DNA from 3 places in the Streptomyces sp. NPDC001920 genome. Region 2 is predicted to be linked to each of the others. Evidence: riboswitches for the same ligand, from Rfam matches in the RefSeq annotation. Region 2 holds a riboswitch; each other region holds the start of a gene.

Region 1 (9,681 bases), on a different contig from region 2:
CGTCGATTTCACATACTCCGGGTATGCGAAATCGACGAACAGGCAGAGGGAGACAGGCCATGACGGTCAAGCTCGGCAGCTTCTACCCGGTGATCGCCACCCGCGATGTCGCCGCGTCACGCCACTTCTACGCCCGTCACCTCGGGTTCGAGGTGACGTTCGAGGCCGACTGGTACGTGAGCCTCCACCGCCCTGACGCCCCTCAGTACGAACTCGCCTTGCTCGACCACTCCCATCCGACCGTCCCCGAGGGGTACCGCGCCCCCCTCCAGGGCGGCCTGCTGCTCAACTTCGAGGTCGACGACGTCGATGCCGAACACCACAGGCTGGTCGGACAAGCGGGTCTGCCCGAACTCCTCTCCCTGCGGACGGAGGAGTTCGGGCAGCGCCACTTCATCGTCGCGGCGCCGGACGGCGTCATGATCGACGTCATCACCGTGGTTCCCCCGACCGACGAGTACGCCGGGCAGTACGCCGCCAAGCCCACCGAGCCTCGACAACTCCCTTGATCAGGGGACCTACGTCGTGCCAGGCGTCGCGGGGCAGGCGGGACTTTGCGGACACGACCTAGTCCCGCGTGCGCCGGGCCATCGCGCCCCAGAAACCGTCCAGTTCACGCACCCGCATGCTGACCCAGGGCGGGGTCTTCCTGCGCAGCCCCCTGGGCAGCCACCGCCGCACCCTGCCCGGCAACAGCGCCTGCTGCTGCCGGCAGAACGGCTCCCGGATCTCCCCCCTCGGCACACAGCCCCGGGGCGGATAGGGGCAGAGCTGGAACTTGCAGTCGGGCAGGCAGAAGGTGCCCGGCGTGGGCGGGTCCGAGATGCCGACCCGCAGGTCGGGCCGGAGCGGGCCCCGATCGCTGCGGATGCACGGCGGCAGCGACATACCCGGCTGCTCCGCGCGGGCCATGCGCTCCTCGACCTCGTCCGGGTGCCCGTCCCGTTCGATGAGGTTCAGCATCACCAGCACGTCGGCGACGAGGCGCTGGGCGCGTGCGTCGAGGGTGCTCCACCCGACCGAGGGCGGGATCCACAGACTGTGCCTGCGGTATCCCGCGGGGTTGCCGGTGCGCGCGCCGATGTTGTCGGCGACCCCCTTCTCGTCGATCCAGAGGAAGCGCTCGGGCTGTCCGGTCTCCAGCGCCAGCGCCACCAGGTCACCGGCCTCGGCGACGAAGGGGTGCAGGGCCCGTCGGGACGTCTCCGCGTCCGTATGGGGGTGGCCGGGTGGCCTGTTCACGGTGCCGGCCATCGACAGCCAGCGCTCCACGGTCTGCACGGCGGTCGCGCCGCCCATCGCCGGGGCCGGCTCCGGTGCCCCGGCGCGGTGGTCCCGGGTCCGCCGCGTCTCCTCGTCGTGCTCGTGGACGCTCGCGCTGTCCGGGAGCTCCCACAGACACAGCGCCTGGAGCAGGATGAGCTGCGAGTACCAGCACCGGGACTGCTGCAGCACGGTCTCCGCCTGGCGGATCAGGTCGGCACGACCGCCCGGGAACGCCTGCGGGTGCCGGATGCGCCGGTTGGCCGCGTACTTGAAGCCCTGGGCCAGCGCCGCTTCGAGGGCGAGGGGCAGGTCCGGGGTGCCGCCGGTGGCCTTCGGGTCGAGGTGGCGCAGCCACCTGGTGAGACGTTCCTGGGCCTCGTCGCGGTGCGCCTCGTCGACCGAGCCCAGCAGCATGGGGATCAGCCAGGCCCGCATCACGAACTCCCGGAACAGATCGACGCGCTTTCGGCGGTAGTCCTGGTTGAGCGCCCTGCGGTACTGCTGCAGGCGGCCGATACGCGCGGACCGCGCGCGTGAGGGAGGCGCGGCCCTCGCCGCCCCCATGCGCTGCGCCCACTTCTCGTACTCGTGCCGCTTCCAGGTCTTCAGCTCGCCGAGCCGGTCGTCGTACTCCTTGATGGGGTCGGTGTTCAGTCCGACCCGGGCACGGATCACGGCGAACGCCGCGTTGCCGCCGGTGCCGAACTCCTGGGCCGCGGCCAGGCGTATGGAGTAGTCGGGCTCCTGCACGCCGATCTCGAAGAGCTGCTCGTACAGCGGCGTGGTGTCGATCCGGTCCGAGACGCTCCGCAGCGCGGCCCCCAGCTGCTTGAGCAGCCTCAGTTTCGCGTCGTCGAGGGTGCGCCGGTCGCCCTTGAAACCGGCCCAGCTCCTGCGCACCCGTGCCACGATGTCGCCGAGCAGTCGCGGCTCGTCCTCCGCGCTCTCGACCTCCATGGCGGCCGCGTAGAGGTCCAGGGCCTTCGGGTCGTCCGTGCGGCGGTCGGCGGCCCGGCAGAGCCGGTGTGCCAGGGTGTGCCCGCGCACGGGTGACTGGCGGACCAGTTCCTCGATCTCCTTCTTCACCTCGGCGCGGACACCACCCGCGCGGGCCCGGAGCCTCGCCGCGCGCCGACGGGACAGCAGCACCAGGGCGATCAGCAGCTCGCGACTGGGGCCGGGCGGCTGCAGGGCGTGCTCGACGAGTTCGCCGGCGCCCCGCTCACCCAGGTGGTTCAGGACGCGGTAGCCGAAGTAGGCCTGCAGGATGCTGTGCGGGAACCTGACCCTGCGCTCGAAGCCCTCCACCAGGGCCAGCTTGTCCGCGTTGCTCGCGAAGCGGGCGAGGGCGGCCCGGCACTGGTCCATGTTCCCTTCACGCAGCCGCTTGCGCTCCTCCTCACCGAGCCGCTCGCACAGCGCGTCCCAGATCTGCTGGCGGTGCCACTCGGAGAAGACGTTGCCGCGTCTGCCGTACCGGTCGAAGGCGCGCCGGCTGGTCCACAGATGCTCGGCCCTGGCCTGCGCGCGCCGGGCCGGGCCCGGGTGGACGTCCGTGTCCAGCAGTTCCTCGAAGCCGACCTCCAGCTTGTCCTGGAGCAGGCCGACGCAGGCCAGCGCGGAGACCACCTCAAGGGTGTCACGGCGCTCCCGCGGCGTGAGTGCCACGTGCTCGCGCAGCCGGCCCCGGCACAGCGCCTGGTCCCATGTCTCCAGCAGCCACAGCCGCAGCGTGGCCCGGTCCCGGCTGCGGGTGTTCATGTGCTGCGGATCGGTGTCCGGCCGGTCGTGCTCCAGGGCTCCGTGACGGTGCAGTTCCCGGGCGATCTGGAGGTAGACGGGGGATTCGGTCACCTCCGCCGTCTCCACGATCCAGTCCACGCGGCGCTCGTCCGTCTCCGGGACGTGTGCCTGGACGAAGCGCAGCGCCTCCTCCTCGCTGAGCGGTTCCAGCTCCACGATCGCCGCCGAGGTGCTCTCCAGCGGGCTGTGCGGCCGTGAGGCGATCACGAGCGGCAGCTTCTCCTCGCGGGCGCGCTCGATGGCCCGCCGGATGATGTTGTCCCGGTTCTGCTCGTGACCGTCGCCGAGCAGGGCCTCCTCCAGTCCGTCGGCGATGACGACCGGCTTGTCGTCGGCGAGCAGCTGCTGCCAGACCCGGTCGATCTTGCCGCGCGCGAGGATGCCCCGGGGCGCCTCGTCGGCGAAGCGTTGCCTGGCCATGCGTTCGAAGTTCAGTTCGGTCCCGTCGGTCGCGTCCCGCAGCCGGATCGGCACGGGCACGGCGTTCTGCCGTGCCAGCAGTTCGGTGAGCCGGACCAGGACGGCGGTCTTGCCCACCCCGACCCCGCCGACCAGCAGATACGGCCTGCGGGTGTCGCGCTCCCGCAGCCGTTCGGCGATGACCTGGGCGACCTCCTCGCGGCCCACGATGTCGGCGGTGTCCGGGCCGGCGGTGGGCACCAGTCGGCGCGGATCGCCCCGCGCCTTCGCGAGGTAGCGCCGCTTGGTCCACCGGTACCACCAGAACAGGAAGAGGGTCGCGGCGACCGACGCGGTCAGTACCGGGCCGACGAAGCGCACGATGGTGTCGAACCCGTCGTTGCCCTCCCGCCACTGCTCGAAGCCCGTCGTGTTCTGCGAGATCAGGATGTACAGGCCCTCCACGCACCAGGCGAGCAGCGCGAGGACGGCCAACAGCCAGATGGCACGGGTGACGTTGGTGTAGGACACCGATCGGCGCCACTTCTTGGGGCGGGTGGTGCCGCGACGGGCCTCCAGACGGATCGTCAGCGCATGCCAGTGGCCCACGAATCCGCGCCTGACCCAGCTGCCGGCACGTCTCGGGGCCAGCGTCGCCATCGGCGCGTTGCGCGGCCGCTCCTTGCCGGGCGGGCGACGGACGACCCTCGTCATCATGCGTCTCCTTACGAGAGGGCTCTCGAACGGAGGGACCGCGGGCGCCGACACCTACCTCCATGGAATCACTCGCGGGACGGCACGCAACCCGGCCGCCCGCGCGAAAAGACGATCCGGATGCCCGCCCTCGACCGCGCGGCACACGGCCGGGGCACCGGGGAAGCGCTCGTGCGGGCCTGCATCGACCGCGCGAGGGCCACCGAGGGCCGCGCACGCATCGCCCTGGCGACCCAGCGCTCCATGCGCAGCGCCCACCGCGCCTACGAACGCCTGGGCTTCGTTCGCACACCCGAGCGGGACCGGAACCCGCTCCCCGAGCTCCTCGACCTCACTCTTCTCACCTACGAGTTGACGCTCTGAAACCACCGAGACACTACATCTGGGGGTGACACGACAGCCCGGCACAAGATGTATGCTCATGCTCGCTGTCGCCGCAGGGGAATCCGGTGCGAATCCGGAACTGTCCCGCAACGGTGTACTTGTGCATGTTTCGTGCACATGGTCAGTCCGAGGTCCTGCCGACAGCGCACCCGGCCGTCCGGCCGGTGTGCCCCTGACGTCCGGGCCTCGCGGAATGGGCCGGTGGACGCGACGCCGCGTGCGCTCGTGTGCTGCCCCCTGCCCTCGACGAGGCCCCCGTGCCGAGCGAGGGAGAGCCCCACGTGACCATCGCGCCAGCCGAACCGGCTTCAGCGGTCGAGCAGGAGAACGACGGTCCCGGTGCCGCGCTGCTGCGGACCCTGACCGAGCTGACCGCCGACCTCCCCGACGCCGACCCCGGCCGGGTCGCGGCCGCAGCGCTGCGGGGCCGGTCGTCCCGGGCCGACGAGGCGGAGCTGCGTGAGCTGGCCACCGAGGCGGCCGCCGGGCTCATCTCCGAGGACCCCGCCTACAGCAGACTGGCCGCCCGCCTGCTGACCATCTCCATCGCCGCCGAGGCCGCCTCGCAGGGCGTCACCGCCTTCACCGAGTCGGTGGCGGTCGGGCACCGCGAGGGCCTCATCGCCGACCGGACCGCCGACTTCGTACGGATCCACGCGGCCCGCCTCGACGCGCTCGTCGACCCGGCCGCCGACGACCGCTTCGGCTACTTCGGCCTGCGCACCCTGCACAGCCGCTACCTCCTGCGGCACCCCCTCACGCGCAAGGTCGTCGAGACGCCCCAGCACTTCATGCTGCGCGTCGCCGCCGGTCTCGCCGAGGACGACACCCCCCGCTCCGTCGACGAAGTCGCCGCGCTCTACGGGCTCATGAGCCGCCTCGACTACCTCCCCTCCTCCCCCACCCTGTTCAACTCCGGCACCCGGCACCCCCAGATGTCGTCCTGCTACCTCCTCGACTCCCCCAAGGACGAGCTGGACTCCATCTACGACCGCTACCACCAGGTCGCCCGGCTCTCGAAGCACGCGGGCGGCATCGGTCTGTCGTACTCCCGCATCCGCTCCCGGGGTTCGCTGATCCGCGGCACCAACGGCCACTCCAACGGGATCGTCCCGTTCCTGAAGACGCTCGACGCCTCGGTCGCCGCCGTGAACCAGGGCGGCCGGCGCAAGGGCGCGGCCGCGGTCTACCTGGAGACCTGGCACTCCGACATCGAGGAGTTCCTGGAGCTGCGCGACAACACCGGTGAGGACGCCCGGCGGACGCACAACCTCAACCTCGCGCACTGGATCCCGGACGAGTTCATGCGCCGGGTCAACGCCGACGAGCAGTGGTCCCTGTTCTCGCCGTCGGACGTGCCGGAACTGGTCGACCTGTGGGGTGCGGAGTTCGACGCGGCGTACCGCGAGGCGGAGGCGGCGGGGCTCGCGAAGAAGACCATCCCGGCCCGTGACCTGTACGGCCGCATGATGCGCACCCTCGCGCAGACCGGCAACGGCTGGATGACGTTCAAGGACGCCGCCAACCGCACCGCCAACCAGACCGCCGAGCCGGGCCATGTCGTCCACTCCTCCAACCTCTGCACGGAGATCCTGGAGGTCACGAACGACGGCGAGACGGCGGTCTGCAACCTGGGGTCGGTCAACCTGGGCGCCTTCGTGCACGACGGCGACATCGACTGGGAGCGCCTCGACGCCACCGTCCGCACCGCGGTCACCTTCCTCGACCGGGTCGTCGACATCAACTTCTACCCGACCGAGCAGGCGGGCCGTTCGAACGCCAGGTGGCGGCCGGTGGGCCTGGGCGCGATGGGGCTGCAGGACGTCTTCTTCAAGCTGCGGCTGCCCTTCGACTCCGCCGAGGCCAAGCGGCTCTCCACGCGGATCGCCGAGCGCATCATGCTGGCGGCGTACGAGGCGTCCGCCGACCTGGCCGAGCGCAACGGCCCCCTTCCGGCCTGGGAGAAGACGCGTACGGCCCGGGGCGTGCTGCACCCCGACCACTACGACGTGGAACTCACCTGGCCGGAGCGCTGGGCGGCGCTGCGCGAGCGGATCGCCACGACCGGCCTGCGCAATTCGCTCCTCCTCGCCATCGCGCCCACCGCCACCATCGCGTCCATCGCCGGCGTCTACGAGTGCATCGAGCCGCAGGTCTCCAACCTGTTCAAGCGCGAGACGCTGTCCGGCGAGTTCCTCCAGGTCAACTCCTACCTGGTGCACGACCTGAAGCAGCTGGGCGTCTGGGACGCCCGTACCCGTGAGGCGCTGCGCGAGTCCAACGGCTCGGTGCAGGGCTTCGCCTGGATCCCCGAGGACGTGCGCGCCCTCTACCGCACCGCGTGGGAGATCCCGCAGCGCGGCCTGATCGACATGGCGGCGGCCAGGACCCCGTTCCTCGACCAGTCCCAGTCCCTGAACCTCTTCCTGGAGACGCCGACCATCGGCAAGCTCTCCTCGATGTACGCGTACGCCTGGAAGTCGGGCCTGAAGACGACGTACTACCTGCGCTCGCGCCCCGCGACCCGTATCGCCCGCGCGGCACAAGCCCAGGCTCAGCCCGAGAAGACCATCCCCGTGCAGCAGGCCGCCGAGCCCGACGCCGTCGCCTGCTCCCTGGAAAACCCCGAGTCCTGCGAGGCCTGCCAGTAATGCCCAGCAACCAGAACCTGCTCGACCCCGGCTTCGAGCTGACTCTGCGCCCCATGCGCTACCCGGACTTCTACGAGCGCTACCGGGACGCCATCAAGAACACCTGGACGGTGGAGGAGGTCGACCTCCACTCGGACGTCGCCGACCTCGCCAAGCTCAGCCCCGCCGAGCAGCACCTCATCGGCCGTCTGGTGGCCTTCTTCGCGACGGGTGACTCGATCGTCGCGAACAACCTGGTGCTGACGCTGTACAAGCACATCAACTCCCCGGAGGCGCGCCTGTATCTGTCGCGCCAGCTGTTCGAGGAGGCCGTGCACGTCCAGTTCTATCTGACGCTGCTGGACACCTACCTGCCCGACCCGGAGGACCGCGCCGCCGCCTTCGCGGCGGTGGAGAACATCCCCTCCATCCGCGAGAAGGCCGGGTTCTGCTTCAAGTGGATGGACTCGGTGGAGAAGCTGGACCGGCTGGAGTCCAAGGCCGACCGGCGTCGCTTCCTGCTGAACCTGATCTGCTTCGCCGCGTGCATCGAGGGCCTGTTCTTCTACGGCGCCTTCGCGTACGTCTACTGGTTCCGCAGCCGGGGCCTGCTGCACGGCCTCGCCACCGGCACCAACTGGGTGTTCCGCGACGAGACGATGCACATGTCCTTCGCCTTCGACGTCGTGGACACCGTCCGCAAGGAGGAGCCGGAGCTCTTCGACGACCAGCTCCAGCAGCAGGTGACCGACATGCTGCGGGAGGCCGTCGAGGCCGAGCTGCAGTTCGCGCGCGACCTGTGTGGTGACGGCCTCCCGGGCATGAACACCGACTCGATGCGGCAGTACCTGGAGTGCGTCGCCGATCAGCGTCTGACGCGCCTCGGCTTCGCTCCGGTGTACGGCTCCGAGAACCCCTTCTCCTTCATGGAGCTCCAGGGTGTTCAGGAGCTGACCAACTTCTTCGAGCGGCGTCCGTCGGCGTACCAGGTGGCGGTGGAGGGCACCGTCGACCTGGACGAGGACTTCTGAGTCCGTTCCTTGTCGCGCTCCTGGGCCTCCCTGATCTGGCGGTCGATGCGCCGGTCGTGCACGATCCCGATCACTGACGGGAGGATCAGGAGGGCGAACATGCCGAGCACGGCGACCATGGCGAGCAGTCCTTCTGTCTGTGCGGTAGTCATGACACCACTGTCGCGTCGGACACTCCTTACGAACAGTGGCAGGACTGCCGTAGACCCTCGATTTACTGCCAGTGGCGAGGCACACTGGCAGCATGCTGAGGAACGTGGTCGCCGTCCTGCTCGACGGTGTGCATCCCTTTGAATTGGGTGTCGTGTGCGAGGTTTTCGGCATCGACCGTAGTGACGAGGGGTTGCCCACCTATGATTTCGCCGTCGTCTCGGCCGAAGGGCCGACGCTGGGAACGCATGTGGGCGGGCTCTCCGTCTCCACGCCGTACGGTCTGGAGCGGCTGGAGACAGCCGACCTGATCGCCGTGCCGGCCGGCAGCGGCTACGTCACCCGTGACTATCCGCCCCGGCTGCTGGACGCCCTGGTCAGGGCTGTCGACCGGGGCGCGCGCGTGCTCAGCGTGTGCTCCGGCGCCTTCGTGCTGGGCGCGGCCGGGCTCCTGGACGGGCGGCGGTGCAGTGTGCACTGGCGGCAGGCCGAGGAGCTGGCACGGCGCAACCCGAAGGCGGTGATCGAACCGGACGTGCTCTACGTCGACGAGGGCTCGGTGATCACCAGCGCCGGCACCGCCGCCGGCATCGACGCCTGTCTGCACATCGTGCGCCAGGAGCAGGGGCCCGAGGTCGCCAACAAGATCGCCCGGCGCATGGTGGTGCCGCCGCACCGGGACGGCGGGCAGGCCCAGTACATCGAGCGCCCGCTGCCCCGCTCCTCGTGCGACACGGTCGGTGAGGTGCTGGCGTGGATGGAGCGGCACCTCGACGAGGAGGTCACCGTCGAGCAGCTCGCCGAGCGCGCGCACATGTCCCCGCGCACCTTCGCCCGCCGCTTCCAGCAGGAGACCGGCACGACTCCCTACCGCTGGCTCCTGCGCCAACGGGTTCTGCTGGCGCAGGAGTTGCTGGAGGTGACGGACGAGACGGTGGACGCGATCGCCGGTCGGACCGGGTTCGGTACGGCGGCCGCGCTGCGGCACCAGTTCGTACGGGCGCTCGGGACGACCCCGAACGCCTACCGGAGGACCTTCCAGGGGCCGGCCGCCGCCTGAACCGGCCCCTCGAACCGCCCGGCCCCCGGCACTAGTGCCGGGGCAGCGGCCTCAGCAGCAGTTCGTGCGGGTGCAGCGTGATACCCACCCGGGTCGCGTCGTTCGAACCGGGCACCTGCTCGAACCGGTACCTGGCGGACAGCGCCGCCGTGAGCAGCGTCAGCATGGCCATGGAGAAGTGGTCGCTCGGGCATTTGCGGTTGCCGACCCCGAACGGACTCATGGCGTATTTGGGCACTTCCTT
Region 2 (9,681 bases):
GGCGCGTGGAGCGCAGAGCCCGGCGCGAGCGCGCCGCACGGGCCGCCGCCGAAGGCGTGCCATTACCACAGGAGTACGCCGACGACGGCGAAGACCTCGAGTACGTCGCCGTACGCGAACGCCTGGAGTTCCTCAACGAGGTCAGCGGCCGCATCGGCACCTCCCTCGACCTGGCGCAGACCATCGTCGAGGTCAGCAAGGCCGTCGTGCCCCGCTTCACCGACGTCGCCGGCACCTACCTGCGCGAACAGGTCGTCGCCGGCGAGGGATTCCCCGACGGCGTGCCCGACACGACCACCATGTGGCACCGCGTCGCCGTCGAGCACACCGACGAACCCGGCCGCTGGGACGACGTCGTACCGGTCGGCGAGGCCATGCCGTTCCCGGCGCACACACCCTTCTTCCAGTGCATGACCACCGGCGAACCCGTCCTCGTGCCGCGCATCAGCGAGCAGATGGGCCACGCCATCGCCTCGCAGTTCGACAAACGCGACATCCGGCCGCTGATCACGGGCCGCTCGATGCTGGTCGTACCGCTCAAAGCCCGCAACGTGGTGCTCGGCTTCATGATCCTGCTGCGTCACCCGGAGCGGGCCGAGTTCAACGACATGGACCGGGTCACCGGCGCCGAACTAGCCGCCCGCGCGGGCCTCGTGCTGGACAACGCGCGCATGTACACCTACCAGGAGGCGGTCGCCGAGACCCTCCAGGACAGCATGCTGCCGCACATCCCCTCGCGCAGGGCGGGCTGCGACATCGCCACCCGCTATCTGCCCGGCACCCTCCTCGGCCGGGTCGGCGGCGACTGGTTCGACTCCGTGAAGCTGCCCGGCGCCCGCACCGCCCTCGTCGTCGGCGACGTCATGGGGCACGGCCTCAACTCGGCAGCCATGATGGGCCAGTTGCGTACGGCCGTGCAGACCATGGCCGCCCTCGACCTGCCGCCCGCCCAGCTGCTCCGCAACCTCGACGACCTCGCCCAGCGCCTCGGCGAGACCTACCTCGCGACCTGTCTGTACGCCGTGTACGACCCCATCGCGAGCGAGCTGCACCTCGCCAACGCCGGACACATCCCGCCCGTCCTGGTCCGCGCCGACGACGGCCGCAGCGAGCTGCTCGACCTGCCCACGGGCGCGCCGGTCGGCGTCGGCGGGGTGCCCTTCGAGACGGTACGCGTGCGCGTGGCACCCGGGGACCGGATCGTCATGTGCACCGACGGACTGGTCGAGGTGCGCGGTGAGGACATCGGTGTCGGCCTCGCCACCCTGTGCGAGTCCGCCGCCCACCCGGCCGCTTCCATGGACGACGCCTGCGACACCATCATCCGTGCCCTCAACACACGAGGCGGCCGCAAGGACGACGTGGCCCTGCTGATGGCCCGTCTCAACGGCATCGCACCGCAGGACGTCGCCGAATGGCGGCTCTCCCTCGATCCCGTGGAGGTCGGGAGGGCCCGAGCCGTGGTCCGCGAGCAGCTGCACTCCTGGGGCCTGCCGACGCCGGCCGACAGCGCGGAGCTGATGGTCAGCGAGCTGGTCACCAACGCCCTGCGGCACTCCCACAGCCGCCCGGTCGTACTGCGCCTCGTGCGCGGCGACACCCTGCTGTGCGAGGTCGACGACGACGACCACGATCTGCCGACCCTCCTCAGCGCGGGGCCCCACGACGAGGCCGGGCGAGGGCTGCGCGTGGTGAGCACACTGGCCCGCGAGTGGGGCACCACCCGGACCGGCGGCGGCAAGACCGTGTGGTTCGAACTCGCGCTCCCGCGACGCTGATCACGTAACGCCCGCCGAGGGCGTACGACGGCGTGCCGGGTCGCGAATACGGAGTGAAGGTGTGCGTCACCGGCTTGTAGCCGTCACCCGGCCGCGATAGACCGTACTCGCCCGCACGTTCAGGGCGGGTCGGCATCGCACCCTGGGGAGTCGGTCATGAGCGTGACGAGTCGGTACCGCGAGGCCTGGGAGGGCTTTTGGAGTGAGGCCCCGGACGAACAGGGGGCGGTGTTCTGGGACGCGGAGCCGGCCCTGACCGTCGGCCGCCACCTGGCACTGTTCGAGACGCACCTGACCGATCCCGGCCTGCCGATGGTGGACCTGGGCTGCGGCAACGGCACCCAGACCCGGTTCCTCGCCGACCGCTTCCCCCGCGTCCTCGGCGTCGACCTGGCCGACGCGGCACTCGGGCATGCGCGCACCTGCGACCCCGCGGGACAGGCGACGTACCGCCTGTTCGACGCAGTGGACAAGACCGAGGCCGAGACGCTGCACGCCGAACTCGGGGACGCCAACGTCTACATGCGGGGCGTCCTGCACCAGGCCGAGCCGGAGGACCGGCAGCCCATGACGGACGGGATCGCCACGCTGGTCGGCGAGCGCGGCCGTGCCTTCCTCGTCGAGCTCTCCGAGTCCGCGAAGCCGGTCCTGACGGGCCTCGCCCAGAGCCCCGCCGGACCGCCCGCCAAACTCGCGCCGGTCTTCCGGCACGGCATCGCCCCGGGGGAGGTGGCCGACGCCGCGATACCCGAGTATCTGCGGGCGGCCGGGCTGACCGTGCTCGCGAGCGGCGAGATGCCGCTGGTCACCACCGAGTACCGGCCCGACGGCACCCGGATCGAGCTGCCGTCGAGGTGGGTGGTGGCGGGCCGGACCGCCTGACCGGGCACGGCCGGCCGTCGCCCTCCGGCGCGGCGCGCGCCGGAGTTCACCTCGTCGTGACTCCGCACGGACGACGTGCGCGGCTGAGCCCGGGGCGTGGCCTCAGGACTCGGTGGGCACGCAGAGTACCGGCGTGCGGGACAGGTGCAGCAGCTTGTGCGGGGTCGATCCCAGCAGGGCCCCCCGCAGCGGGCTCTCCCCCCAGCTGCCGACCACGATGCACCTGGCCGCGTGCCGGGCCGCGGCGTCCAGCAGCGCCTCCGCCGGTTTCCGGTCGACCACCTCGATCCTGGTCGGCACACCGGCCTCGTCGGCCACCGCGACGGCGTGCGCGAGCGCGGCCCGACCGGCCTCGTGAAGGGCGTCGCGGTGGGCGGAGTACTCCTCGCCGAGCGCGCCCGGTGCGGCGGCGCCGTAGACCAGCACGAGCGGCTCGCCGAACGCCGCCGACACCTCGATGGCGACATGCAGGGCGCGCACCGCGCCGGGGGACTCGTCGTAGCCGAGAACGATCGACATCCTCAGCCCTCCTTCGTGTCGCCGTGGACCAGTGCGGGGTCGGCCACCTCGGGGCGTTCGGACCAGAAGGCGGGCGCCGTCACACGCCGCACCAGCATGAGGATCACCCCGGTGAGGGTGATGCCGATGCCGATGACCAGCGGGGGGCCGAGCCCGAACCACGAGACACCGCTGTAGGAGTTGGCGGGATCGGACATGTCACTGATCGACTCGGCCAGCAGCCAGACCAGCAGCCCGGCACCGACCACGGGGCCGAGGCCGATGAGGACGAAGTGGCGCAGGCTCTCGGTGAGATGACGGCGGTGGTAGACCGCGCAGGCGACACCCGTCAGCGCGTAGTAGAACGCGATCAGCAGCGACAGCGCGGTCAGCGAGTCGAAGAGGGCGTTCTCACTGATCCGGCGGACGGCGAGATACCAGGCGATCGCGATGCCGGCCACCCACCAGGTGCTCACGTCCGGGGTGCGGAACCGTGCGTGGATGTGACCGAAGTGCGCCGGCAGGGCGCGCCGGCGCGCCATGGACAGGGCGGTGCGTGACGCCGGGATGATCGTCGTCTGCGTCGACGCCAGCCCGGAGGTCGACACGGCCAGCAGTACCACCCAGTCCAAGGCCCCCATCGCCTCCTCGGCGAGCAGGGCGAAGATGAACTCCTCCTCCTCGGCGTTCTCCGCCAGGTACGCGGGCCCCGCGTAGGCCACGACCGCGACGGCGACCGCCACGTAGGTCACCAGCAGGATCACCGTCGACCACACGGCCGCCCTGCCGGGCGCGGTGGCGGGGTTCTCGGTCTCCTCGGTGAGGTTGACCGCCGACTCCCAGCCCCAGTAGATGAACACGCCCAGCAGCAGACCCGCCGTCAGCTCCGCGCCCCCGGCGCCGAAGGGATCCAGCCAGCTGATCGACGGGTCGACGGAGTCGAGCGTGCCGGTTCCGGCGTAGACGCGGTAGATCGCCACCACGGCGAACGCCAGCAGGCAGCCGACCTGCGCGAGGATGAGCACGTTCTGCACCCTGGCCGAGACCTCGGTGCCGATCACGCACACGGCCGTCATCACCAGGATGAGCAGCACCGTGAGCGCCTCGCGCGCGACATCGTTCTCGACCCAGCCGTCGAGGCCGACGGCGAGCAGGGCGAAGGTCACCGCGACGTCGGCCAGCGAGCCGACCACCAGGACCCCGGTCATGGTGATGGCCCAGCCGCCGAGCCATCCCGCCCACGGGCCCATCGCCCGGGTGACCCAGGAGAAGGTGGTCCCGCAGTCCTGGTCGACCTTGTTGAGGTAGTAGAACGCGGACGCGATCAGCAGCATGGGCACGAACGACGCGAGCATGACGCCCGGCGCGTGGACGCCCACCAGCGCCACGACCGGGCCGATGGCCGCGGCCAGCGAGTACGCGGGCGAGGTGGCGTTGAGACCGATGACGAGTGCGTCGAGGAACCCGATCGCGTCGGCCTTCAAACCCCTCGGGGGCCGGGTGTCCGCGCCGCCTTCGGCCATGCTCCCTCGCTTCGGTCGTGTACGACCACATGAAACCGGGAGGCACGGGGGCCAGCGCGTCTTGGACTTACCAGCGCGGGGTGTATCACCCGAGTGCGCTCGTACGGGAACGTCAGCCGTCGGCGGGAACCGCGGGCGGGGTCTGGGCCCGAGCCATGACGGCCAGGTCGGCGGGACTGCGCGGGCCGGGCGCCGCCTCGTCCAGCAGGCCGTGCGTGCGGAGCACCTGGGTGGCCGCGATACCCCAGGGCAACCGCAGGCCCGCCTGCTGGAGGAGGTCGGTGCGGGCCAGCATCGCGGGCGCGGGGCCGGTGCGTACACCGGACGGCGTCAGGAGCGCCGCGTCGTCCGCCCACCGCAGGGCGAGGTCGACGTCGTGGGTGGCCATCACCACCGTGGTGCCGCCCGCGCGCAGCCCGTCGAGGGTGGCCAGCAGGCGTTCCTGGCCGTCGGGATCGAGGCCGGCGGTCGGCTCGTCCAGGATCAGCACCCGCGGCCGCATCGCCACCGCGCCCGCGATGGCGGTGCGCTTGCGCTGCCCGTACGACAGCAGGTGCGTGGGGCGGTCGGCCAGCGCGGTGATGTCCAGGGCGGTGAGCGCCTCGTCGACCCGCGCCCGTACCTCGGCGTCGGTGAGGCCGAGGTTCAGCGGGCCGAAGGAGACGTCCTGGGCGACGGACGCCGCGAAGAGCTGGTCGTCGGGGTCCTGCACCACCAGCTGGACGGTCGTCCGCAGCCGGGTCAGCCCCTTGCGGTCGTACGTGACCGGGGAACCCTCCACCGTCAAGCGGCCCTCGTGCGGGCGCAGCCCGCCGCTGAGCAGCCGCATCAGCGTGGTCTTGCCGGTGCCGTTGCGCCCGAGCAGCGCCAGCGCGCGCCCCTCGTGCACGTCGAAGTCGAGGCCGTCGAGGACGAGGGGGCCGTCCTCATAGGCGTAGGACGCGCCCCGCAGGGCGACCAGGGCGGTGGGCTCGCTCATGGCAGGGCCTTCTCCAGTACGAGGGTGAGGGCGGCCAGCGCTGCGAGCAGCACGCAACTCCAGGCCGTGAAACGGACGGAGACCCGGGCCTCGGGCACCAGGACGCGCAGGGTGCCGTCGTACCCGCGCCCGGCGAGCCCTGCCTGGAGCCGGGTGGCACGGTCGAAGGCGCGCACGAAGGCGACGGCGCCGAGCCCGGCCAGCGAACGCCACTCCGCGGCTCGGCTCATGTGCCCGAGCCGGGCCGCCTGGGCCTCCCGGATCCGGCGCACCGAGTCCAGGAGCAGGAAGCTCATGCGGTACGTCACCAGGGCCACGTCGACCACCGGCGCGGGCACCCCCGCCTTCACCAGCCGGGGCAGCAGATCGGACATCGGGGTGGTGAAGGCGAACAGCAGCACCCCGAGGGAGGCCGCCGAGGTGCGCAGCAGCAGTTCCCCGGCGCGCAGCGGACCGCCGTCGGCGAGGGACACGAAGCCGCCCGGTCCGCCGACCTGGACGAGCAGGGTCACCGCGCCGGTCACGCAGAAGCCCAGCGGCACCCGGTACGCCCGCCACAGCCGGCGCCCCGGCACCCCCGCGGGACCCAGCAGCACCACGAGGGCGGTGACCAGCACCAGGGCCGCGCCCGGCCAGGGCGGCAACGAGATCGCGAGCGCGGTGAGACCCAGCCCGAGCACGGCCTTGTCCACGGGGTGGCGGCGGCGCCAGCGACTGCTGTGCGCCGCCGCGTCGATCGGCAGCACGCGGGCTCAGTCCCCTTCGGGCGACGGCTTCCCGGCGGTGCCGCTCGGGACGCTCCCGGTCTCCCGGTCCCGTTCCCGCTCCAGCGCCCGCTGCTCACCCTGCCGCCGCCCCCGGTGCAGACCGAAGTAGTAGGCGAGCACTCCGGCGCCGAGCGCCGCCTGCAGGGAGAACAGCGCCGACTCGATCTCACCGGACGGCGGTTCGTACAGGGGGGAGAACCAGGGCTCGTAGTCCGGCTCGATCTCGGTGATCGCCGACTCGGCCTCACCGTCGGCCCCCGTGAACGGCTCCTCCTTGTGGTCGCCGAGGCCGAGCACCAGCGGCAGCACGGCGAGCGCGGCCACCACGAGCAGCAGCACGAGGTTGATCCTGGTGTTCTTGCTCATCGGGCCGCCGCCTCCGTCTCGGTCCGGGACTGCTTCTTGGCGAGGAGCACGCCCAGCCGGGTGAGTTCGCCCTTGCTGGACTGCACCAGCAGCCGCATGACGAGCACCGTGAGCAGACCCTCGCTCACCGCGAGGGGGATCTGCGTGACGGCGAAGATGGAACCGAACTTGCCGAGCGCGCCCAGGAATCCGCTGCCCGGGTCGGGGAAGGCGAGCGCCAGCTGGACGCTGGTGACGCAGTAGGTGGACAGGTCGGCGACGAACGCGCCGAAGAAGACGGCGACCATCAGCGGCACGTCGAAACGCCGCAGCAGCTTGTAGACGGCGTACCCGGCCCACGGCCCGGCGATCGCCATCGAGAAGACGTTCGCGCCGAGCGTGGTCAGACCGCCGTGCGCGAGCAGCAGGGCCTGGAAGAGCAGGGTGATCGTGCCCAGGACCGCCATGATCGGGGGCCGGAACAGGATGGCGCCCAGCCCCGTGCCGGTGGGATGGGAGCAGCTCCCGGTCACCGACGGCAGCTTGAGCGCGGACAGGACGAAGGTGAAGGCTCCGGAGGCGCCGAGGAGCAGGGTGCTCTCGGGATGCTCCCTGACCTCACGGGTGAGTGAACGGACTCCGTGGACGACGAACGGCGCCGACGCTACGCCCCAGGCGACCGCGTGCGCCGGAGGCAGGAAACCCTCGGCTATGTGCATGGCTCAGCAGACCCTCTCCAGCACCTCGTGGATGGTTGACGTGCCTTGGCCGGTCTCCTGGCTGACGGGTACCACCGCCCGTGCTCCGCCTTCCCGGGTCCCGAGGGACCCAGTGGCTGCCCGTGAGGGCTGGAGCCGGACTTCCCGATTCACAGTGGCGAGGGCCGCACCGGCATCACACCGGATTTCCCGTTCACCAAGGCGTGGTGACAGTAGTGCCCGCACCGGGTGGCTGACAAGCGGGCCCCGGGGGCGTGAAAGTGGCGTTCGCCCGCTTCATGGCGGGTTTCCCCCTCGGCGCGTAACGTGACGGAACATGAAGATCCTCATCAGCGCCGACATGGAGGGCGCCACCGGCGTGACCTGGCCGGGGGACGTGCTGCCGGGGACGCCTCAGTGGGAGCGGTGCCGCGGGATGTTCACCTCGGACGTCGACGCCGCCGTGCGGGGATTCTTCGACGGGGGCGCCGACGCCGTCGTCATCAACGAGGCGCACTGGTCCATGCGCAACCTGCTGCTGGAACGGCTCGACGAGCGGGCGGAGATGCTCACCGGCCGGCACAAGGAACTCTCCATGGTCGAGGGCGTCCAGCACGGCGACGTGGACGGGATCGCCTTCGTCGGCTACCACGCGGGCGCCGGGATGGAGGGTGTCCTCGCCCACACCTACCTCGCGAACCAGATCACAGGGGTGTGGCTGAACGGCGTCCGCGCGAGCGAGGGGCTGCTGAACGCGCACGTCGCCGCCGAGTACGGCGTTCCCGTCGTGCTCGTCACGGGCGACGACGTGGCCTGCGAGGACGCGCTCGGGTACGCGCCCGGGGCGCTGAAGGTCGCCGTCAAGGACCATGTCTCGCGGTACGCGGCGGTGTGCCGTACGCCGGCCAGGACGGCCGCCGGCATCCGCGCCGCGGCCAAGGAGGCCGCCTCGCTGGCGGTCCGTCAGGAACCGGTGCACGCGGGGCCGTTCACGGTCGCCGTCGAGTTCGACGCCGAGCACCTGGCGATGGCCGTCACCGTCGTCCCGGGTGTGGAACGGACCGGGGAGCGGAAGGTGGCGTACACGAGCGAGCACATGTACGCGGGAATCCGTACCTTCAAGGCAGTGACCACGATCGCCTCGGCGGCGGTGGAGGAGCAGTATGGCTGACCAGCTGGCACTGGACGAGGTCGTGACGTTCACCTCCGACCTCATCAGGATCGACACCACCAACCGCGGCGGCGGGGACTGCCGCGAGCGCCCCGCCGCCGAGTACGCCGCGGCCCGGCTGGCCGAGGCGGGCCTGGAGCCGGCGCTGCTGGAGCGGACCGCGGGCCGTACGAACGTCGTGGCCCGCTTCGAGGGCAGCGACCCGTCGGCCGACGCGCTGCTCCTGCACGGTCATCTGGACGTGGTGCCCGCGCAGGCCGCCGACTGGAGCGTGCACCCGTTCTCCGGGGAGATCCGCGACGGGGTCGTCTGGGGCCGGGGTGCCGTCGACATGAAGAACATGGACGCGATGATCCTGGCCGTCGTGCGGGCCTGGGTCCGGCAGGGCGTCCGGCCGCGACGCGACGTCGTGATCGCTTTCACCGCCGACGAGGAGGCCAGCGCCGAGGACGGCGCCGGGTTCCTCGCCGACCGGCACGCCGGGCTGTTCGAGGGCTGCACGGAGGGCGTCAGCGAGTCCGGCGCGTTCACCTTCCACGACGGCGGAGGGCGGCAGATCTACCCGATCGCGGCGGGCGAACGCGGCACCGCCTGGCTCAGGCTCACGGCCCGCGGACGGGCCGCGCACGGCTCCCTGCCCAACCGGGACAACGCGGTGACCCGCCTCGCCGCGGCCGTCACCCGGATCGGCGAGCACGAGTGGCCGCCGCGGCTGACCCCGACGGTCCGGGCCTGTCTCACCGAACTCGCCGCGCTGTACGGCCTCGACGCCGATCTGGACGATGTGGACGGCCTGCTGAAGAAGCTCGGCCCCGCGGCCAGGCTCGTCGAGCCGACCGTCCGCAACAGCGCCAACCCCACCATGCTGGAGGCGGGTTACAAGGTGAACGTGATCCCCGGGCAGGCCGTCGCCCACATCGACGGGCGCTGTCTGCCCGGCGGGGAGGAGGAGTTCGACGAGACCCTCGACCGCCTCACCGGACCCGACGTGGACTGGGAGTACCTCCATCGCGAGGTCGTCGCCCTGCAGGCGCCGGTCG
Region 3 (9,681 bases), on a different contig from region 2:
CTCCTCGTCCGCCCAGCGGGCTGCGAAGGCGACCGGATCGTCGTCGTACGCGAGCCGCCGCCGTACCACCTCCACCCGCTGCTCGGGCTCCCGTGAGGCCGCGACCTCGACGGTCAGCCCGAACCGGTCGAGCAGCTGCGGCCGCAGCTCACCCTCCTCGGGGTTCATGGTGCCCACCAGCAGGAACCGCGCCGCGTGCCGGACGGACACACCCTCGCGCTCCACGTACGACGCGCCCATCGCGGCCGCGTCGAGGAGCAGGTCGACCAGGTGGTCGTGCAGGAGGTTGACCTCGTCGACGTACAGGATGCCGCGGTGCGCGTCGGCGAGCAGGCCCGGCTCGAACGCCTTGACGCCCTCGGCGAGCGCCCGCTCGATGTCCAGCGCGCCCACCAGCCGGTCCTCGGAGGCGCCGACGGGGAGCTCGACCATGCGGGCGGCGCGGCGGGTGCCCGCGCCCGGCTCGTGCGGGCCGTCCGGGCACGCCGGGTCGGGGGAGTGCGGGTCGCACGAGAAACGGCACCCGGGGACGACCGGCACTTCGGGCATCAGCGCCGACAGCGCTCGTACGGCCGTCGACTTGGCCGTGCCCTTCTCGCCGCGCACCAGCACACCGCCGACCGCCGGTGACACGGCGTTCAGCAGCAGCGCCAGCCGCAGGTCGTCCTGGCCGACAACGGCCGTAAAGGGGAAGGGGGTGGTCACTGGTCGTCGCCCTCCAAGTTGCCTTCAAGCTCCAGGTACGTGGCGCGCAGCCGCTCCAGCGTGCCGGCGTCCGGCTCGGCCCACAGTCCACGGTCGGCGGCCTCCAGCAGGCGCTCGGTGATGCCCCGCAGCGCCCACGGGTTGGACTTCTTCATGAAGTCCCGGTTCTCGGCGTCGAAGACGTACTCGGCCGACAGCTTCTCGTACATCCAGTCGTCGACGACCCCGGCCGTGGCGTCGTACCCGAACAGGTAGTCCACGGTCGCCGCCATCTCGAACGCGCCCTTGTAGCCGTGCCGGCGCATGGCCGCCATCCAACGCGGGTTGACCACCCGGGCCCGGAAGACGCGGTGCGTCTCCTCACCGAGGGTCCGGGTCCTCACCTGGTCCGGTACGGCGCTGTCACCCACGTACGCCTCGGGGCTGGCGCCCGTCAGATGCCGCACCATGGCGACCATGCCGCCGTGGTACTGGAAGTAGTCGTCGGCGTCGACGAGGTCGTGCTCACGTGTGTCGACGTTCTTCGCGGCGACCGCGATCCGCCGGAACGCGGTCTCCATGTCCCCGCGCGCCGCCCGTCCGTCGAGCCCGCGTCCGTAGGCGTAACCGCCCCAGACCGCGTACACCTCGGCCAGGTCGGCGTCCGAACGCCAGTTGCGGGCGTCGATCAGCGGCAGCAGACCGGCGCCGTACGCACCCGGCTTGGAGCCGAAGACCCGGGCCGTGGCGCGCCGCCGGTCGCCGTGCCCGGCGGTGTCCTCGTCGGCGTGCGCCTTGACGAAGTTGCGCTCGGCGGGCTCGTCCAGCTCGGCCACCTCGCGGACGGCGTCGTCGATCAGCCCCACGACGTGCGGGAAGGCGTCCCGGAAGAACCCGGAGATCCGGACCGTGACGTCGATGCGGGGACGCCCGAGCTCCTCCAGGCCGATCACCTCGAAGCCCGTCACCCGCCGTGAGGCGTCGTCCCACACCGGACGGCAGCCCAGCAGCGCGAGGATCTCGGCGATGTCGTCGCCCTGGGTACGCATCGCGGACGTGCCCCACACCGTCAGGCCGACGGACCTCGGGTACTCGCCCGTGTCCCGCAGATACCGCTGCACCAGCGAGTCGGCCAGCGACTGCCCGACCTCCCAGCTCAGCCTGGACGGGATGGCCTTGGGGTCGACCGAGTAGAAGTTGCGGCCGGTCGGCAGGACGTTGACCAGGCCGCGCGTCGGGGATCCGGACGGGCCCGCAGGAACGTAACCGCCGTCGAGCGCCTTGAGGATGTGGCCGATCTCGTCGGTGGTGCGGGCGAGCCGGGGCACGACCTCGTCGCAGGCGAACTCCAACACGGCTTCGGCGTCGGGGAGTTGCCCGCCGAGTACGTCACGCAGGAGGGAACGGCTCTGCGTGACCGACCAGTCGCGCTCCTCCATGCCCTCGGCGATGCGCCGGCACAGCTGCTCCAGCAGGTCGACGGCGTCGGCGGCGGTCCGCGCCGGGCCGTCCACCAGGTCCGTCAGCTCCACCGGGACCTTGACCGGCGCCCCCGGCTCGGCGAGCAACTCCTTCTCGCTGAGACCGAAACGGGCCGCCAGCGCCGCCCGCAGCCCCGGCAGCGCGTTCGCCCGCCCGCCCCACACCTGCGCGGCGCGCAGCACGGCCAGCACGAGGTTCACGCGCGGCTCGCCGACCGGACCACCGCCCAGAACGTGCAGACCGTCGCGGATCTGCACGTCCTTGATCTCGCAGAGATAGCCGTCGATGTGCATGACGAACTCGTCGAACGCCTCGTCGTCCGGCTGCTCGTCGACATGCAGGTCGTGGTGGAGCTCGGCCGCCTTGACCAGCGTCCAGATCTGGGCGCGCACAGCCGGCGCCTTGGCCGGGTCCAGGTCGCTGACGAGCGCGTACTCGTCCAGCAGCTGCTCCAGCTTGGCCAGGTCGCCGTAGGTGTCGGCCCGCGCCATCGGCGGCACCAGATGGTCGACGACGGTCGCGTGCCCGCGCCGCTTGGCCTGGGTGCCCTCACCGGGATCGTTGACGATGAACGGGTAGACGAGGGGCAGATCGCCGAGCACGGCGTCGGGCGCGCAACCGCCGCTCAGCCCGAGCCCCTTGCCCGGCAGCCACTCCATCGTGCCGTGCTTGCCCATGTGCACGATCGCGTCGGCGCCGAAGCTGTTCTCCAGCCACCGGTACGCCGCCATGTAGTGGTGGGACGGCGGCATGTCCGGGTCGTGGTAGATCGCGATCGGGTTCTCGCCGAAGCCGCGCGGCGGCTGGATCATGACGACGACGTTCCCGAACCGCAGCGAGGCGAGGACGATGTCCTCCCCGTCGACGTACAGCGAACCCGGCGGCTCGCCCCACGCCTGGAGCATGGCGTCGCGCAGGTCCGGGTCGAGCTTGTCGAACCACGCCCGGTAGTCGGCGAGCGGCACGCGCGCGGGCGCGGCGGCCAGCTGCTCCTCGGTGAGCCACTCGACGTCGTGCCCGCCGGCCTCGATGAGCCGGTGGATCAACTCGTCGCCGTCGTCGGGGTACTCGGTGAGCCCGTACCCCGCCTGCTTCAGCGCGTCCAGCACCCGCACCGCCGACGCGGGCGTGTCCAGGCCGACCGCGTTGCCGACGCGCGAGTGCTTGGTCGGGTACGCGGTGAAGACCAGGGCGAGCTTCTTCTCGGCGTTCGGCTTGTGCCTCAGCCGTGCGTGCCGTACGGCGATCCCGGCGACCCGCGCGGCCCGCTCCGGGTCGGCGACGTACACCGGCACCTCGTCCGGGCCCTGCTCCTTGAAGGAGAACGGGACCGTGATCAGCCGCCCGTCGAACTCCGGGATCGCGACCTGCATCGCCGCGTCCATGGGCGACAGGGCGGCGTCCGAGGCGTCCCAGGCGACGCGCGAGGAGGTGAGGCACAGCCCCTGCAGCACGGGCACGTCCAGCTCGGCCAGCCGGCCGACGTCCCAGGCCTCCTCGTCGCCGCCCGCCGACGCCTGCGAGGCGTGCGTGCCGCCGGCCGCGAGGACGGTGGCGACCACGGCATCGGCCTTCCCGAGCAGCTCGTACAGCCCGGCGTCGGCGCCGCGCAGCGAACCGCAGTACACGGGCAGGGCGTTGGCGTCCCGCGCCTCGATCGCGTCGCACAGGGTGTCCACGAACGCGGTGTTGCCGCTCAGCTCGTGGGCCCGGTAGAAGAGCACGCCCACGGTGGGACGGCCCTCCTGGAACGTCCGGTCCCCGTGGACGCCGTACTCGGGCATCTTCCGCGGCTCGACGAACCCCTCGCCCGTCAGCAGCACGGTGTCGGAGAGGAACCGGGCGAGTTCGGCGAGGTTGGCGGGGCCGCCCTCGACGAGGTACTTCAGCGCCTCGGCCACGACCCCGGCCGGGACGGACGACTCGGCCATCAACTCCGCGTCGGGCACCGCCTCCCCGCCCAGCAGCACGGTCGGGACACCGGACGCCCGGAGCGCGGCCAGCCCGTCCTCCCAGGCCCGCTTGCCGCCCAGCAGACGCACGACCGCGATGTCCGCGCCCGCCACGAGCGAGGGGAGTTCGGACGCGACGTCGATACGGGTCGGGTTGCCGATCCGGTAGCCGGCACCGCAGGCACGGGCCGCGAGCAGGTCCGTGTCGGCGGTCGACAACAACAACACAGTGCTCATGCGGGCGCTCCCGGGGGGATGAAGGGCAGTCCTCGCGGCGCGCCCGACTCGATGAGCCGCCACAGCGCGTCCGTGTCCGCGTGCTGTTCGATCAGATCGCCGAGCCGGTCGAGCTGCTCCTCGCGCAGCGCGGCGAACGACGTGTCGGGGGCCGGCACGAAGCGGCGGCCCGCGGCGGACGCCACCGCGCGCAGGAACGCCCGCCGGAAGCCGTCCGACTCCAGTGAGCCGTGCCAGTGCGTGCCCCAGGTCTGACCGACCCGGCAGCCGTCCAAGAAGGCTTCCCCGCCGGTCACTTCGGCGACTCCGTGGTGGATCTCGTAGCCCGCGACCCGCTCCCCGAGGGCCTCGCCCTCCGGCCGGGTGAGGGTCTTCTCACGGGCGAACCGCACCCGCACGGGCAGGATCCCCAGCCCCTCGACATGCCCGCGCCGGCTCTCGACGTCGTCCTCGATGTGCTCGCCCAGGATCTGGAAGCCCCCGCAGATGCCGAGGACGGGCCGCTGCTCGGCGGCCCTGCGCACGAGGGCGTCGGCGAGCCCCCGCTCGCGCAGCCACTCCAGGGCCCGGACGGTTCCCCGGGTGCCGGGGATCACCACCAGGTCCGCGTCGGCAAGTTCCTCCGGACGGTCCACGAACCGCACCACGACACCCGGCTCGGCGGCCAGGGCGTCGACGTCGGTGAAGTTCGACATCAGCGGGACGGCGCAGACGGCGACCCGCAGCACGTCCTCGCCGAGGGGCGGCGCGACGACGGACTCCCGCACCGTTCCGCGCAGGGAGACCCGCAGCCCGTCCTCCTCGTCGATGCCGAGTCCGTGCCGGAAGGGCAGCACGCCGTACGTCCGGCGCCCCGTGAGGTCGTGGAGCATGTCCAGGCCGGGCTCCAGCAGGGAGACGTCCCCGCGGAACTTGTTGACGAGGAACCCGGCGACACATTCCTGGTCCTCGCGCGACAGCAGCGCGACCGTCCCGAAGAACGAGGCGAAGACACCACCCCGGTCGATGTCACCGACGACGAGCACGGGGAGCCCGGCGCCCCGGGCGATCCCCATGTTCACGATGTCGGTCCGCCGCAGATTGATCTCGGCGGGAGAACCGGCCCCCTCACAGATCACCGCGTCATACGTGCCCCGCAACTGCTCCAGACAGTCCAGCACCGTCCCGAGCAGCCGCTGCTGCCGTCCGCCGTGGTACCCGCGCGCGCTCAGCTCACCCACCGGCTTGCCCAGCAGCACGACCTGACTGCTCTGCTCGCCACCGGGCTTGAGCAGCACGGGGTTCATCAGCGCGGTGGGTTCGACCCGGCAGGCCTGCGCCTGCATGGCCTGCGCCCGCCCGATCTCCGCCCCCTCGCGCGTGACGAACGAGTTGAGGGACATGTTCTGCGCCTTGAAGGGCGCGACCTTGACGCCCTGCCGTACCAGCCACCGGCAGATCCCCGCCGTGACGACGCTCTTGCCCGCGTCGGACGTGGTACCGGCGACGAGAAGACCACCGCTCATGCTCATTGCCCCCTCTTCAGCAACCGGGCTCCGGCGCACACGCCGAGCGCGAGCCAGGTGACGCGCCGCGACAGCCGCACGGCGCGTTCGACGTCGGGCGTGCCGACGGCGCGCCCCCGCGTGTTCAGCACGGGCCGGTGCTCCACCCGCCCGCCGTACGAGAGCGTCCCGCCCAGCCGCACCCCGAGCGCCCCGGCGAACGAGGCCTCCACGGGCCCGGCGTTGGGGCTCGGATGCTTCGCCGCGTCCTCCCGCCAGGCGCGCACGGCACCCCGCGGATCGGGTCCGGCCAGTGCCGCGAGTACGGCGGTCAGCCGTGCGCCCGGCCACCCGGCCACGTCGTCCAGCCGGGCCGAGGCCCACCCGTAGCGCCGGTACCTGGGCGACTTGTGCCCCACCATGGCGTCCAGCGTATTCACGGCCCGGAAGCCGACCAGCCCCGGCACACCCCCGACGGCCCCCCACACCAGCGCCCCCACGACCGCGTCGGAGGTGTTCTCGGCGACGGACTCCACCACGGCCCGCGCGATCCCGTCCGCGTCCAGCGCCTGCGGGTCCCGCCCGCACAGGTGCGGCAGCCGCGCCCGCGCGGCCTCCACGTCCCCCGCCTCCAGCGCACGCGCGACGAGCCGGGCCTCGCGGGCCAGCGACGTCCCTCCGACCACCGCCCAGGCGGCGGCGCCGGTCAGCGCGACGGACGCGGCCGGGGAGGTGCGGACGGCGCGGGCGGCGACGGCGCCCAGCGCCACGGCGCCACCGGCGCACACGGCGGTGTGCAGCGCACCCCACGCGCGGTGGTCGCGCCACAACACCCTCTCCACGGCGGCGGCGGCCCGTCCGAACGCGGCGACCGGATGCCCGCGGCGGGGGTCGCCGAGCAGCTGATCACCGAGAAGTCCGGCGGCGGCACCGTACGCGAAGACGCGATCGGCACGCATCGGCGTCAGCCGGCCGCGGGGAAGGGCAGAGCCCTGGTGCGGGACCTCAGTCTCGAACGGCAGCCGAGCATCGCGTTATGTCCTCACTCAGGGTGTCCACGCCCTGGTTCGACGAGACCGGCGGCGAGAGTTCCTGGCTCCCGGGGTTTTCTACCCCGGTGACAGTGGCGGGACCGCGCCGGATTCGCACCGGCTTCCTCTTCTGCCGCCGTACATGGCCCCGGCAGTCCACCACGGGGCCGGAAGGGCCGTCAACTTGCCGTTGACCTGCGGAGGGAGAGTGTGCGGAGGCCCACACACGCGTGAGGTGCGAGACGGTGTTCCGTCTCGCACCCCGGGTGCTGGCGCGCGCTCCGGCGCGCTGTTGCTCAGGCCATGAGCGCTTTATGCGTCAGGCCATGAGCGCTTTGTGCGTCAGGCCACGATCGGCGTGTGTGTCAGGCCACGATCAGGTAGATGCCGTAGCCCACGGCCGCCGCGCACGCCGCGAAGCAGGCGTACGCCCCGGTGACCGCGAGCGCGGCCGAGTCGCCCTGGGCCGCCGCACGTTCGCGGCGGGACAGGCCGGAGATGCCGAGGGTGAACAGGCCCACCAGGGCAACCGTGACCACGAGGCTGACCCCGAAGACGGAGCCGAGAGCCGCCCAGTCGATCTTCATGCTTCTTCTTCCTTGAGTAACCGGCGAGGAGGAACCGGGTGGGGGTCAGACCGACGCCTTCGACGGCGTCGACTCGGAGGTCTGGGGCGGGACCGTGGCCGTGATGTCCTCGACCACCGGGTGGGCCGGCGGCACGGTCACGGCGGCCATGGCCTGCGTCACCACACCGGCCGGCTCGTCGGTGTCGTTGACGTTGGTGTGGTCGACGACCTCCCGCCGGGAGATCTTCCAGATCGCGGCGCTGGAGACGACCAGGAAGACCGCGACCAGGCCCGTGCCCCAGGCGCCGAAGCCCGTCACGTACTCCGCGAGCGCGGCGACCAGGGCTGCCGCCGGCAGGGTCAGGCCCCAGGCGACGAACATCCGGGTCGCCGTCGACCAGCGGACCACGCCGCCCTTGCGGCCGAGGCCCGCGCCCATGACCGCGCCGGAGACCGAGTGCGTGGTGGAGAGGGAGAAACCGAGGTGGGAGGAGGCCAGGATGACCGTGGCCGCGCTGGTCTGGGCGGCGAAGCCCTGCTGCGGCTGGAGGTCGGTCAGACCCTTGCCCATGGTGCGGATGATGCGCCAGCCGCCGAGGTAGGTGCCCAGCGCGATGGCGATGCCCGCGGAGAGGATGACCCACATGGGCGGGTCGGAGTCGGGGGCGAGGGTGCCGCCGGCGACCAGGGCGAGGGTGATGATGCCCATGGTCTTCTGCGCGTCGTTCGTGCCGTGGGCCAGGGAGACCAGGCCGGCGGAGGCGATCTGTCCGGCGCGGTAGCCCTTCTTGGACGCCTCGCCGTCGGCCTTCTTGCCGAGGGTGTAGGTCAGCCGCGTGGCGAACATCGCGGCGATGCCCGCGACCAGCGGGGCGGCGATCGCCGGGATCAGCACCTTGGTGACGAGCACGTCGCCGTGGACCGCGCCGACGCCCGCCGAGGCGACGGTGGCGCCGATCAGACCGCCCATGAGGGCGTGCGAGGAGCTGGAGGGCAGACCGACCAGCCAGGTCAGCAGATTCCAGAGGATCGCACCGACCAGCGCGGCGAAGATGACTTCGGGACGGATGCCGGCCTCGTCGACGAGGCCCTTGGAGATGGTGTTGGCGACCTCCACGGAGAGGAAGGCGCCGACGAGATTGAGGACGGCGGACATGGCCACCGCGACCTTGGGCCTCATGGCGCCCGTGGAAATGGTCGTGGCCATCGCGTTCGCGGTGTCGTGGAAACCGTTCGTGAAATCGAACGCGAGTGCGGTTACCACCACAATCGCGAGGATCAGCGAGAAGCTTTCCATTTACCCAGGCAATCGTTCGAGGTCATTGGCTTGCCGAACGTAGGTAACCTGAGTGAACGGAAGGTGAACTGGGGCGGGCCGCACGGTGTCCGGCAGGGAGGGTTTCTCCCACGGGGGCGGAGGCTCTCCTTCCGCCTGGCGGCGCGCAGCCCGGGCGGGGCGGGGTCGGTGGCCCCCGGGCGGACGTCCTCGGTCGGGTCGCCGGTCCTCCGAAGAGATTCTGGTCACTCGGCAGCCGCCGCGTCGTCGCACCGCCAGGGGGTCCGAAGCGCCATCCGGCCGGCGGCGTCCCCGCGCTCGACGGGTTGTGGCGGGCCGTCCACGCTGCGTGGTCGTCGCCGCACCCCGTCCGAAGGGAACGCGGGCGTCTCGGTGCGTGCGGATCCGGTGCCCCGTCCTGGGCGGACTCCAGGCCGCGCCGGGGTGCCGGCTGGCAGGATCGCCGCATGACTGAGGAGCTGCAGGAACAGCGAGGCAGGAAGGTGCGCCCCGAGGAGCTTGAAGCCTGGGAGGCGCTGGTGGCGACCGCGCGGCGCACCGTGGCCGACGGGCTGGTGGTCGGCACGTCCGGGAACGTCTCGGTGCGCGTCGGGGACACCGTGCTGGTCACGCCGTCCGGCGTGCCGTACGACCGGCTGACCGCGGAGGACGTGACCGGGGTGGACCTGGAGGGCCGGCAGGTCCTGGGTGCCCTGGTGCCGACCAGCGAACTGCCGATGCACCTCGCCGTGTACCGCGCCACCGACGCCGGCGCCGTCGTCCACACCCACGCGGTCCACGCGACGGCCGTCTCGACGCTGGTTCCCGAGCTGCCGCTGATCCACTACATGGCGGCGGCGCTCGGAGGGCCCGTCCGGGTCGCCCCTTATGCGACGTACGGCACCGAGGAGCTGGCCGGCAACATGCTCCGTGCCCTCACCGACCGCACCGCCTGTCTCCTCCAGAA

The links. A riboswitch is a leader RNA that binds a small molecule or an ion and turns the genes downstream of it on or off. The one in region 2 is predicted to bind cobalamin.
Region 1: linked by a shared signal. The riboswitch ahead of ACWCPI_RS21550 (ribonucleoside-diphosphate reductase subunit alpha) and the one ahead of ACWCPI_RS25045 (energy-coupling factor ABC transporter permease) in region 2 are both predicted to bind cobalamin.
Region 3: linked by a shared signal. The riboswitch ahead of ACWCPI_RS36280 (cobalamin biosynthesis protein) and the one ahead of ACWCPI_RS25045 (energy-coupling factor ABC transporter permease) in region 2 are both predicted to bind cobalamin.

The regions. Positions count from the first base shown of each region.
Region 1 is NZ_JBSFEP010000012.1:91,538-101,218, reverse strand. Features, by position in the region: gene ACWCPI_RS21565 (VOC family protein) at 60-509, shown strand; gene ACWCPI_RS21560 (ATP-binding protein) at 568-4,182, opposite strand; partial or broken gene ACWCPI_RS21555 (GNAT family N-acetyltransferase) at 4,279-4,545, shown strand; cobalamin riboswitch at 4,598-4,722, shown strand; gene ACWCPI_RS21550 (ribonucleoside-diphosphate reductase subunit alpha) at 4,848-7,217, shown strand; gene ACWCPI_RS21545 (ribonucleotide-diphosphate reductase subunit beta) at 7,217-8,227, shown strand; gene ACWCPI_RS21540 (hypothetical protein) at 8,140-8,379, opposite strand; gene ACWCPI_RS21535 (helix-turn-helix domain-containing protein) at 8,472-9,437, shown strand; gene ACWCPI_RS21530 (bifunctional albaflavenone monooxygenase/terpene synthase) at 9,469-9,681, opposite strand, start outside.
Region 2 is NZ_JBSFEP010000014.1:230,070-239,750, forward strand. Features, by position in the region: gene ACWCPI_RS25010 (SpoIIE family protein phosphatase) at 1-1,778, shown strand, start outside; gene ACWCPI_RS25015 (class I SAM-dependent methyltransferase) at 1,935-2,660, shown strand; gene ACWCPI_RS25020 (universal stress protein) at 2,763-3,179, opposite strand; gene ACWCPI_RS25025 (APC family permease) at 3,182-4,681, opposite strand; gene ACWCPI_RS25030 (ATP-binding cassette domain-containing protein) at 4,794-5,660, opposite strand; gene cbiQ (cobalt ECF transporter T component CbiQ) at 5,657-6,406, opposite strand; gene ACWCPI_RS25040 (energy-coupling factor ABC transporter substrate-binding protein) at 6,413-6,793, opposite strand; gene ACWCPI_RS25045 (energy-coupling factor ABC transporter permease) at 6,790-7,491, opposite strand; cobalamin riboswitch at 7,522-7,707, opposite strand; gene ACWCPI_RS25050 (M55 family metallopeptidase) at 7,808-8,641, shown strand; gene ACWCPI_RS25055 (M20/M25/M40 family metallo-hydrolase) at 8,634-9,681, shown strand, end outside.
Region 3 is NZ_JBSFEP010000031.1:18,260-27,940, forward strand. Features, by position in the region: gene ACWCPI_RS36265 (putative cobaltochelatase) at 1-705, opposite strand, end outside; gene cobN (cobaltochelatase subunit CobN) at 702-4,355, opposite strand; gene ACWCPI_RS36275 (cobyric acid synthase) at 4,352-5,860, opposite strand; gene ACWCPI_RS36280 (cobalamin biosynthesis protein) at 5,863-6,798, opposite strand; cobalamin riboswitch at 6,907-7,046, opposite strand; gene ACWCPI_RS36285 (hypothetical protein) at 7,236-7,457, opposite strand; gene ACWCPI_RS36290 (anion permease) at 7,503-8,735, opposite strand; gene ACWCPI_RS36295 (class II aldolase/adducin family protein) at 9,182-9,681, shown strand, end outside.